DNA from 2 places in the Pseudoalteromonas sp. P1-7a genome. Region 1 is predicted to be linked to the other one. Evidence: predicted binding sites of a transcription regulator. Region 1 holds the regulator's gene; the other holds the start of a gene.
The links. Region 1 encodes NrdR, which represses ribonucleotide reductase genes. Its sites were predicted from a motif close to AAACACNANATNTNGTGTTT; they were not measured.

Region 2: a site for NrdR is predicted at 3,286-3,305, ahead of nrdA (class 1a ribonucleoside-diphosphate reductase subunit alpha). Genes of this name have one in related genera too.

The regions. Positions count from the first base shown of each region.
Region 1 covers NZ_LKDU01000029.1:34,927-40,604, reverse strand. The annotation lists gene ribBA (bifunctional 3,4-dihydroxy-2-butanone-4-phosphate synthase/GTP cyclohydrolase II) at 1-265, opposite strand, end outside; gene AN389_RS15865 (riboflavin synthase) at 295-948, opposite strand; gene ribD (bifunctional diaminohydroxyphosphoribosylaminopyrimidine deaminase/5-amino-6-(5-phosphoribosylamino)uracil reductase RibD) at 965-2,098, opposite strand; gene nrdR (transcriptional regulator NrdR) at 2,101-2,550, opposite strand; gene glyA (serine hydroxymethyltransferase) at 2,962-4,218, opposite strand; gene thrC (threonine synthase) at 4,489-5,678, opposite strand, start outside.
Region 2 covers NZ_LKDU01000017.1:73,673-79,350, reverse strand. The annotation lists gene nrdB (class Ia ribonucleoside-diphosphate reductase subunit beta) at 1-807, opposite strand, end outside; gene nrdA (class 1a ribonucleoside-diphosphate reductase subunit alpha) at 880-3,162, opposite strand; gene AN389_RS11945 (HAD family hydrolase) at 3,575-4,255, opposite strand; gene ubiG (bifunctional 2-polyprenyl-6-hydroxyphenol methylase/3-demethylubiquinol 3-O-methyltransferase UbiG) at 4,255-4,965, opposite strand; gene gyrA (DNA topoisomerase (ATP-hydrolyzing) subunit A) at 5,144-5,678, shown strand, end outside.

The DNA of each region.
Region 1 (5,678 bases):
TCGACATAGTAAAATTAGTAGAAAACGCAGCACCATTATTTTTTACCATTAATGGTAAATCAAGCTGTTGGCAACGCTCCTGTGTCATAGTTAAACAAATTAAGCCACGGCCATGAGTAGCCATAAAATTAATGGCTTCGGCGCTAATATGCTCCGCAGCAATGATTAAATCGCCTTCGTTTTCTCTGTCTTCGTCATCCATTAAAATAACCATTTTACCGGCTTTAATGTCGTCGATGATTTCTTGTGCGCTGTGTAAGTTCATAAATTTGCTCGTGTAAGTTATCAGTGTCGTTATTTAACAAAACCAGCTTTAGCTAGTAAGCTCATTGAAATGTCTGAGCCCGTTGGCTGCTCAGCCCCTTTAATAAGGCGCTCTAAATAACGTGCAATTTGGTCAACTTCTAAATTAACGCGTGTGCCCACTTTAAAATCAGCAATGGTAGTTTGCTCGCTTGTGTGCGGCACTATGGTTAATTTAAATTCATTACCTTGGACAGCGTTTACTGTCAGGCTTATACCATCTATACATACAGACCCTTTATAAGGAATGTACTTCATTAAATTTTCATCTGTGCTTAACCAGTACTCTGTTGCGCGCGCATTACTCGTAATAGCGGTAATGGTGGCAATGCCATCAACATGACCAGAGACCAAGTGCCCCCCTAAACGCGATACCGGCTGCATGGCTTTTTCTAGATTAACTGTTTGGCCAATATTGTAATTTGCAAACCCAGTGAGGCTGATAGTTTCATTTGATAAGTCGGCACTAAAGCCATCAATGTGCTTATCTACTACGGTTAAGCATACGCCATTAGTGGCAATACTATCACCTAGCTTTACATCGCTCATATCAAGGTTAGCGCTTTGAATGCGAATGGCTAAATCGCCTTGTTTTTTTTGTAATAGCGCAATTTTGCCTGTGGCTTCAATTATTCCAGTAAACATAGCCCTACTCTTCAAATTAAGTGGTTGGAATGTGTTTTATAGCGGTTATACGTAAGTCATCGCCTATTTTCACACATTCTGTAAACGTCAAATTAACGGTATTTTGCATATCTGTCAGCGGTGCAAAATTAACTAAGCTTTTTGCATCGCCCCCCATTAATTTTGGCGCTAGATAAAATATATATTCGTCTATTAAATTAAGCTCTGTCATTTTACCGGCAAGTGTAGCACCCGCTTCTAAATAAACATGATTAAATTGCAATTTAGCAAGGTGCGCTAAAACAGACGTTAAATTAACTTTGTTATTGTGCTGTGGCACTTCTATATGCCTTACAAAATGTGGCCATTGCGCTGATTTATCAACCTTGGTAGTAAATATTATTATATCACTTTGAGTATTGAATAATGCCAACTCTGGTGTAAGCCTATTTTGCGAGTCAATGATAACACGCACAGGTTGGCGAAGAGGTAACTCGGTAGGTAAAGCCTCTGGGAGTTCGTTTAACCTGACATTAAGTTTAGCATCATCCGTAATGACCGTATCGGCGCCGGTTAAAATAGCGCAACTTTGTGCTCGGTGTAACTGAACATCTTGTCGCGCAGCTGAGCCAGTAATCCACTTACTTTGTCCATTTTTAAGCGCAGTTTTACCATCAATACTAGCGGCCATTTTACACGTTACGTACGGCAGCCCCTGCTCCATACGCTTAAAAAACCCCAAATTAAGTGCGCGCGCTTGCTTCTCTAACAGCCCAAAAGCAACCTCAATACCAGCATCGCTAAGTATTTTAAGCCCCTTGCCTGCTACTTGCGGGTTAGTATCGACCATCGCAGCAATCACCTTTACTACACCTGCCGATTTTAAAGCTTCTGCGCAAGGAGGAGTCCGCCCGAAGTGACTACACGGCTCAAGCGTAACATAAGCTGTTGCGCCTTTTGCATTTTCACCTGCTACAGCAAGCGCATTAACCTCAGCATGTCCCTGCCCCGCTAATTGATGAAACCCTTCACCAACTATGTGGTTATCTTTAACTAAAACACACCCTACATTAGGGTTAGGAGTGGTTGTAAATCGCCCTTTTTTCGCAAGTTCGATGGCCCGCGCCATATACATTTCATCTTGTTCGGTAAACGGTATTTGGCTTTGCATTACTACTCCCCTAAACGGGCAATTTCTTCACCAAATTCGCGTATATCTTCAAACGAGCGATATACAGAGGCAAACCGCACGTAGGCGACTTTATCAAGCTTTTTAAGCGCCTCCATTATGCACTCCCCCACCAAGTGGCTCGATATTTCTCGCTCACCGGTAGCACGCAACTGCGATTTGATAATATTAACCACTTCATCTACTTGCTCAGTACTTACAGGGCGTTTTTCTAGGGCGCGATTAAGGCCATTTAGTAGCTTGTCTTCGTTAAATGGTTCTCGGCTACCGTCTTGTTTAATCACACGAGGCATAACTAACTCGGCGCCTTCAAAGGTAGTAAATCGCTCGTGACACTCGTTACATTCACGACGACGGCGAACTTGGTGGCCTCCGCCAACAAGGCGAGAATCAATAACTTTAGTATCTTTTGCGGTACAAAATGGGCAATGCATAACTAGGTAGTTCCGTTTTAAACAAAAAAGGCCGCTATTTAGCGGCCTTTTATCTTAGCAAAAAAATAGGGCCTGTTGGCCTTTCAGGATTAAATTTGTTCTATCTAGGGGTGATTTAATCGCGACGCGAGGTTTGTAACCTAGTGGGCTAAATAAAAACCGAGCAAAGCTTCCGCGTCCTGCTCACGCCCCTTACCTACATCCATGTAGGCAACAAAGAGTAAATCGCCCCTAGGACGAACCCGAGGGCAGTGCATGTTTGGCATTTATGCTGCGTTATCGCCTATTTGTGTGGAGTAACCACACTACATAGATTCTGCCTTGCCTAAAAACCAAACATACTACTGCAAATTAAACCTCGAAAGGTAAACAGGCCCCTTGTTGTGCTCTAAATTACTGCTGCTTATGCAATTAAGCGTATACAGGTAATTTTGCACAAATTGCTTTAACTTTTTCTTTAACTTGTGCTTGTACAGACTCATCGTTGATGTTGTCTAACACGTCACAAATCCAGCCAGCAAGCTCTTTAGACTCAGCTTCTTTAAAGCCACGACGGGTAATTGCAGGTGAACCAATACGCAAACCAGAAGTAACAAACGGTGAGCGAGGATCGTTTGGTACAGAGTTTTTGTTCACGGTAATATTTGCATTACCAAGCGCTGCATCTGCATCTTTACCTGTAATATCTTTATCGATTAAATCAAGTAAGAACAAGTGGTTTTCTGTTTTATCAGATACGATTTTGTAGCCGCGCTCTTGCATAACAGCAACCATAGCTTGTGCATTTTTAACAACTTGTGCTTGGTATGTTTTAAACTCTGGTTGTAGTGCTTCTTTAAATGCCACTGCTTTTGCAGCAATAATGTGACACAAAGGTCCACCTTGACCGCCAGGGAATACAGCACTGTTAAGCTTTTTGTAAATTGCTTCGTCGCCACATGCAGAAATAATTAAACCACCACGAGGGCCTGCTAATGTTTTGTGGGTTGTTGTTGTTACAACATGCGCGTGAGGTACTGGGCTTGGGTAAACACCCGCGGCAATTAAACCTGCAACGTGAGCCATATCAACAAATAAGTAAGCACCTACTTTATCAGCAATCTCGCGGAATTTAGCCCAATCAGCAATACCTGAGTATGCAGAAAAACCACCAATAATCATTTTTGGTTTATGCTCTAGTGCTAGCGCTTCTACCTGTGCGTAATCAATTTCGCCGGTTACTTCGTCTAGCCCATATTGGATAGCATTATATAGCTTACCAGAGAAACTTACGTGTGAACCATGCGTTAAGTGACCACCATGAGCTAAGCTCATACCAAGTACAGTGTCACCGGCTTCTAATAACGCTAAAAAAACAGCGGCATTAGCTTGAGAGCCTGCATGAGGCTGAACGTTCGCATAGTCAGAACCAAATAACTCGTTCGCACGATCGATTGCGAGTTGCTCAACAACGTCTACGTGCTCACAACCGCCATAGTAACGTTTGCCCGGGTAACCTTCTGCGTATTTGTTTGTAAGCTGTGAACCCTGCGCTTCTAGTACGCGTGGGCTACAGTAGTTCTCTGATGCAATTAATTCAATGTGCTCTTCTTGGCGAGCAGTTTCTTTGTTTATCGCGTCAAATAACTCTGGATCAAAATCCGAAATATTCATGCTACGTTCTAACATTGGGGTCTCCTAGGGCAACGTGTATGGTGTTTTTTAGAGGCTTTATTGTACGCTTTAAACAACGCTTTGCCTACGCTCTTAAGTTGAGGATATTTAAACAGGGATTGAATCTATTTCACAGCATTTTTAAGATGATATTTTTTTATAAATTCATTAATAATTTAAATGACTTTTAATTTTTACATTTAATTAGTTAATGACAGTAGTTTTATAAACTGCATTTAAAACACAAAAAAAGCGGCCAAAGCCGCTTTTTTAACACTAAGTTAGTTAGCCCAACTTAGTGAGTATTTCATTACGTAACGCGTCGTAATCAGCGTTAATGTCCTTTGCTAAACAAGGTTTTGCAAGTGCGTCGCTCAGTGGTTTTGGCATCTCAAGTTCAATATTAAGAATCTCTTCTACGCTTTCTTTAAACTTAGCTGGGTGAGCAGTTGCTAAAAAGATACCCGCGGCGTCAGCGGCTTTATTCTCTACAAGGCCTTGGTATGCAATAGCGGTATGGGGCTCTGCAACATAACCAATTTGTTGAATATTTTTCATCACTGCTTGCGTATTTTCTTCGCTCACGCTGGTTGAGTAAAAATTATCGTAGCTAAACCAGTTATTATCTAACATTGTTTGCACACGTGGCCAGTTGTTTGGTTTGCTCACATCCATCGCATTTGAAAGCGACTCAAGCGTGGCATTTGGCGCCCAATTTTTATCAAGCATGTAGCGTGGCACTGTATCGTTTTGGTTAGTCGTTGCGCTTAGTTTACCTACTGGCAAACCAATTACAGCACCAATCATGGCGGCACATACATTACCAAAGTTACCACTAGGGACTGAAATATGCGCGGTAGCACGCTTTTCTTTTGGTAGCTGTGCAATGGCCTCAAAGTAATAACATACTTGTGCCACTAGGCGGCTAATGTTGATTGAGTTAGCTGAATTAAGACCCAGTGTAGATTTAACTTCGTCATCTAAAAACGACTTTTTAACTAGCTCTTGGCAATCATCAAAACTGCCATCAACTGCGTAACAATGAATGTTGTTACCAAGCGTAGTAAATAGCTTTTGCTGAGCAAGCGAAATTTTGCCTTTAGGGTATAGAATAACCACATCTATATTTGGCTTGTTGTAAAACGCATGCGCTACAGCAGCGCCAGTATCGCCAGAGGTTGCCGTTAAAATCGTGACTTTTTCGCCTTTGTTAAACTGTGCTAAACACTCAGCCATAAAGCGTCCACCAAAGTCTTTAAACGCAAGCGTAGGACCGTGAAAAAGCTCTAAACAATAGTTATTGTCTTCAACCTCTACCAATTTTACGGGGAAGTTAAACGCATTTTTTACCATTTGAGCAACAGTATCAGCGGGCAGTTCATCGCCAATAAGGTGCGATAAAATTTTGCTACTGCGGGTAACAAAATCCATATCTAATAACGTATCTACATCTGTTAGTGGCGCTAAGCTTTCAG
Region 2 (5,678 bases), on a different contig from region 1:
GCACTGCGCAGCGACAATCGCCATTTCAGGGTCGTCTTTACCATCTTGCATAATGTTCAAAATATGCTGTGTACCCGAAAGGTGTAGCGCTTCATCACGAGCGATTAGCTTGATGATTTTAGCGTTACCTTCCATTAATTCACGTTCTGCAAAGGCAAATGAGCAGGCAAAACTAACATAAAAACGAATAGCTTCAAGAATATTTACCGACATCATCGCAAGGTAAAGTTTCTTTTTAAGATCAAATAAGCTAATCACAACGGTTTGACCGTTAATGTCGTGCTTGCCTTCCCCATACAGATTATAAAGCGACACGCCATTAATTAAATCGTCGTAGTAGGTGGTTACCGCATCAGCACGTTCGCTGATTTTTTCGTTACTTACAATGTCATCAAAAATTAGTTCTGGTGACTGTGTTACGTTACGAATAATGTGGGTATAAGAGCGGCTGTGAATAGTTTCACTAAATGCCCAGGTTTCTATCCATGTTTCTAGTTCAGGAATAGACACAATAGGAAGTAGGGCAACATTTGGTGAGCGGCCTTGTACACTATCAAGCAGCGTTTGGTATTTTAAGTTACTTAAAAATATGTGCTTTTCGTGCTCAGGTAACGCTTGAAAATCTAAACGGTCTTTACTTACGTCTACTTCTTCTGGACGCCAAAAAAACGAAAGTTGCTTTTCAATCAATTTTTCAAAAATAGGGTATTTTTGTTGATCGTAACGCGAAACGTTAACGGTTTGGCCAAAAAACATTGGCTCTTGCATTTGATCATTATGGTTACGACTAAAAGTAGTATAAGACATGTCTATCACTCAAAAACTATCACTAAAACTATCAGGACAAAGCGGGCAAAGAGCCCGCTTTAAGTTTATCTATTAAATTTTACACGCGCCGCCTGCACAATCGTCATCTTCGACTTCTGGCGTATCGTCTTGTGCATCTGATGCACCATCGCGGGTGTTATGGTAATAAAGTGTTTTAACACCCAATTTGTAGGCACCCAGTAAGTCTTTTAATAAGACTTTCATAGGTACTTTACCGCCTTCGTACTTACTTGGATCATAATTTGTATTGGCCGAAATAGTTTGGTCAATAAACTTTTGCATTATGCCCACTAACTGTAAGTAACCATCGTTTGATGGAATATCCCACAGCAGCTCGTAGTTATCTTTTAAGCGTTCGTACTCTGGCACTACTTGTTTTAAAATACCGTCTTTACTTGCTTTAACGCTAATGTGACCACGTGGTGGCTCAATACCGTTAGTCGCGTTAGAGATTTGCGACGATGTTTCTGAAGGCATTAATGCGCTAAGTGTTGAGTTACGCATGCCGTGCTCTTTAATGCTGGCACGTAATGAGTCCCAATCTAAGTGCAGTGGCTCATCACAAATTTTATCTAAGTCACGTTTGTATGTATCCGTTGGCATAATACCTTGAGAGTACGTTGTTTCGTTAAACTTAGGACACGCGCCACGCTCTTTAGCAAGCTCGTTTGATGCTTTCATTAAGTAATATTGAATTGCTTCAAACGTTTTATGAGTCAGTGCATTAGCACTGCCATCTGAGTAGCGTTTACCATTTTTAGCTAAGTAGTAAGCGTAGTTAATTACACCTATTCCTAATGTGCGGCGGCCCATTGTGGCATTACGTGCAGCCGGTACTGGGTAGTCTTGGAAATCAAGTAGATTATCAAGTGCACGTACTGCCAGTTCCGCAAGCTCTTCCAGTTCATCAAGCGATTCAATAGCACCTAAGTTAAATGCAGATAGCGTACAAAGGGCAATTTCGCCTTCTTCGTCGTTTACGTTATTTAACGGCTTAGTTGGCAATGCAATTTCTAAACATAAGTTAGATTGGCGAATTGGCGCAACTTTAGAAATAAACGGGCTGTGAGTGTTACAGTGATCCACGTTTTGTAAATAAATACGACCTGTACTAGCTCGCTCTTGCGCAAACATTGAGAATAGCTCAATCGCTTTGATACGCTTTTTACGAATAGACTCGTCTTGCTCGTATTTTATATATAGTGCGTCAAATTCATCTTGGTCTTCAAAGAATGCATCGTAAAGACCTGGTACGTCTGATGGGCTAAATAACGTGATATAATCGTCTTTAATCAAACGAGAATACATTAGTTTATTAAACTGTACGCCGTAATCTAAGTGACGAACACGGTTATCATCAACACCACGGTTATTTTTAAGTACAAGCAGGTTTTCTACTTCTAAATGCCAAAGCGGATAGAATAAGGTTGCTGCACCGCCACGAACGCCACCTTGCGAGCAGCTTTTAACAGCTGTTTGAAAGTGCTTATAAAAAGGAATACAACCAGTGTGGTACGCTTCACCGTTACGAATATGGCTACCTAACGCACGAATACGGCCGGCGTTAATACCAATACCCGCACGTTGTGATACGTATTTAACAATCGCAGATGATGTAGCATTGATTGAATCAAGGCTATCGCCACATTCAATAAGTACACATGAGCTAAATTGGCGAGTAGGGGTACGTACACCCGACATAATGGGTGTAGGTAAAGAGATTTTAAACGTTGATACAGCATCGTAAAAACGCTTGATGTAATCAATACGTGTTTCGCGCGGGTAGTCAGAAAATAAACTCGCAGCCACTAAAATATATAAAAACTGAGCACTTTCGTAAATTTCACCTGTTACGCGGTTTTGTACCAGGTATTTACCTTCAAGTTGCTTTACGGCTGCGTAGCTAAAGTTAAGATCGCGCGAATGATCAAGATACGCATCTAGCTCGTCAAGCTCTTGCTCTGTGTAATCAACAAGTAAGTGAGCATCGTAGCGTTTGTCTTCAACCATTTTTGTAACATGGTCAAATAAACGTGGAGGCTCAAACTGGCCATACGCTTTTTTACGTAAGTGGAATACAGCTAAGCGGGCAGCTAAGTACTGGTAGTCAGGCGACTCTTTTGAAATTTGATCGGCTGCTGCTTTAATGATGGTTTCGTGAATGTCTTTTGTACGAATACCGTCGTAAAATTGAATGTGCGACTTTAATTCAACCTGTGAAACCGATACGTTGTTTAAACCTTCGGCGGCCCATTCAATAACGCGATGGATCTTATCAAGATCTAGCGGCTCTTTACGCCCGTCACGCTTGCTTACAGATAACTGTTGGTTCATAGCTTTGCCTGTATTCCTTGGGAATTGAGTATTTTGACCAATGTTTTATACCTCGCTAAAGCAAGGTACGTATTCATTTATTATAAGTTTCACCGTATGGGCGAATTTAATTGAATAACATTTGGCCACAATATCTGGTGTTGTTCAATTTAGAGATCACAAGATAGTGTGGTCTGAGTTGATTTGCAAGGGACATAATTGCCCCTATTTGTGGATAACTTTGGGATAAAGCAATTGTGTTAGTAGTCACTCACCTTTGAACAATCATTTAAGTTGAAATAGGTAAAAATCAACTAATGATCAGCTAAATTTGCGCATTTTGAAAATAAATTTTGACTGCTTTTTTTATCATCAAGCTTTGCATAAAAACTAACACAATCACAATATATAGTGTTTAATAGAGCTAATGGCACTATATATGGTTAAAAGCATCAATAGGGCTGCGCCAATTAAAGTCGGCTTCCCAGCGCAACGCCTCCTCAATACTTGGTATATAGCCCCAAAGCGCTGTAGCGGTATGCATACCTGCAGCTTTACCCGCTTGTATATCACGTTGTGCATCACCTACATATAAACAACGCTTAGGATCAACGTTCATCAGTTTTGTACAGTGTAATAAGGGTAAAGGAGACGGTTTTGCTTCGGTAAGTGTATCGCCACTGATCACCACATGTGCATTTTTTAATGCGGGGATAGCTGCCACTAAAGGGTCGGTTAAAAACCCAGGTTTATTGGTCATTATCCCCCATTTTATAGCTTGGTTCTCAAGGGCTATGAGTAATGATTCTATACCTTCAAAGCAACGTGTGTGATTAGCTAGGTTTTGGCTATAGTAACTCACTAGCTGTTTTATCCGCTGTGCTTGAGGTTGCGTGGCCCATTGTTCTTTAAAGCCGAGCTCAAGTAATGCACCTGCACCATTAGAAGCAGCTTTTCGGTACGCCTCAGGTGTAACTTGTGCAACACCTTCACTTTTAAGCACAGCATTCAATGCTGCACCTAAATCATCAGCTGTATCAAGTAAAGTGCCATCTAAATCAAATAAAAAAGCATCGTACTCAAAAGGAGTTACTGGAGTAGAAGAGCTAGCCATTACGCTAACTTCTCAAAGTGAAGTATATAATTAACACTTACATCTGTATTTAATGAATATTGCTTAGAAAGCGGGTTATAGCTAAGACCTGCACTGGCGCGTACTTTTAAGCCTGCTTGCTCAGCCCATGCAATTAGTTGTGCAGGTTTGATAAATTTGTTGTGGTCGTGTGTGCCTTCGGGCACCATTTTCAATAGCTTTTCAGCACCTACAATAGCAAACAAGTATGCTTTAGGCGTTTTATTAAGAGTTGAGAAAAATACATCAGCGCCGGGCTTGGCAAGCTTTGCTACTGCACGAATTATAGAGGCAGGATCAGGGACGTGCTCAAGCATTTCCATGCAAGTTATTACATCAAAGCGAGCAGGGTACTGGTTTGCAAACTCCTCTGCAGGTACTTTTATATAGTCAACATTTACACCCGTTTCTAGGCTGTGTAGTTTGGCTACGGTGAGTGGCTCTTGGCCCATGTCTATACCGGTTACGTTTGCCCCCATGCGCGCCATGCTTTCACTAAGTATACCGCCACCACAACCTACATCGAGTGTTTCTTTTTCAAATAAACCTTGGCTTTTGTTAGCTACAAAGTCTAATCGTAATGGGTTAATTTCGTGAAGAGGTTTAAACTCTCCGTCTTGGTCCCACCATCGCTCAGCAATGGCTTCAAATTTTGCTATTTCTGCGTTATCTACATTTTGATGTTCGGTCATAAAATACTTCCTCGTCAATCTGAGGCCATTATATAGGCCTAAATTGATAAATCGCAAAGTTTTGCGCCTGTAAATTAAAATTAATTGTGATAGCATGGTCGCTTAGAAATAATAACAAATACTCTTGGCACCCAATACCGGGTTGCAAAGAGCTGATACTGAAGGAATGTGATATCAAATGACTGATCTCGCCAATGAAATTCTGCCAGTCAATATTGAAGACGAGTTAAAAAACTCCTACCTAGATTATGCAATGAGTGTAATCGTAGGACGTGCATTACCAGACGTACGTGATGGTTTAAAACCTGTTCACCGCCGCGTTTTGTTTGCAATGAACGAGCTTAGTAATGACTGGAATAAGCCTTACAAAAAATCGGCCCGTGTGGTCGGTGATGTAATTGGTAAATACCACCCACACGGCGACAGTGCAGTTTATGACACCATCGTGCGTATGGCACAGCCATTCTCACTACGTTATATGCTTGTAGATGGCCAAGGTAACTTCGGTTCGGTTGATGGTGATTCAGCAGCGGCAATGCGTTATACAGAAGTACGTATGGCAAAAATGTCGCATGAGTTATTAGCCGATCTTGAAAAAGAAACGGTTGATTTCGTTCCAAACTACGACGGTACCGAACAAATTCCTGACGTTTTACCGACCAAAGTGCCTAACTTACTGGTAAACGGTTCATCGGGTATTGCGGTAGGTATGG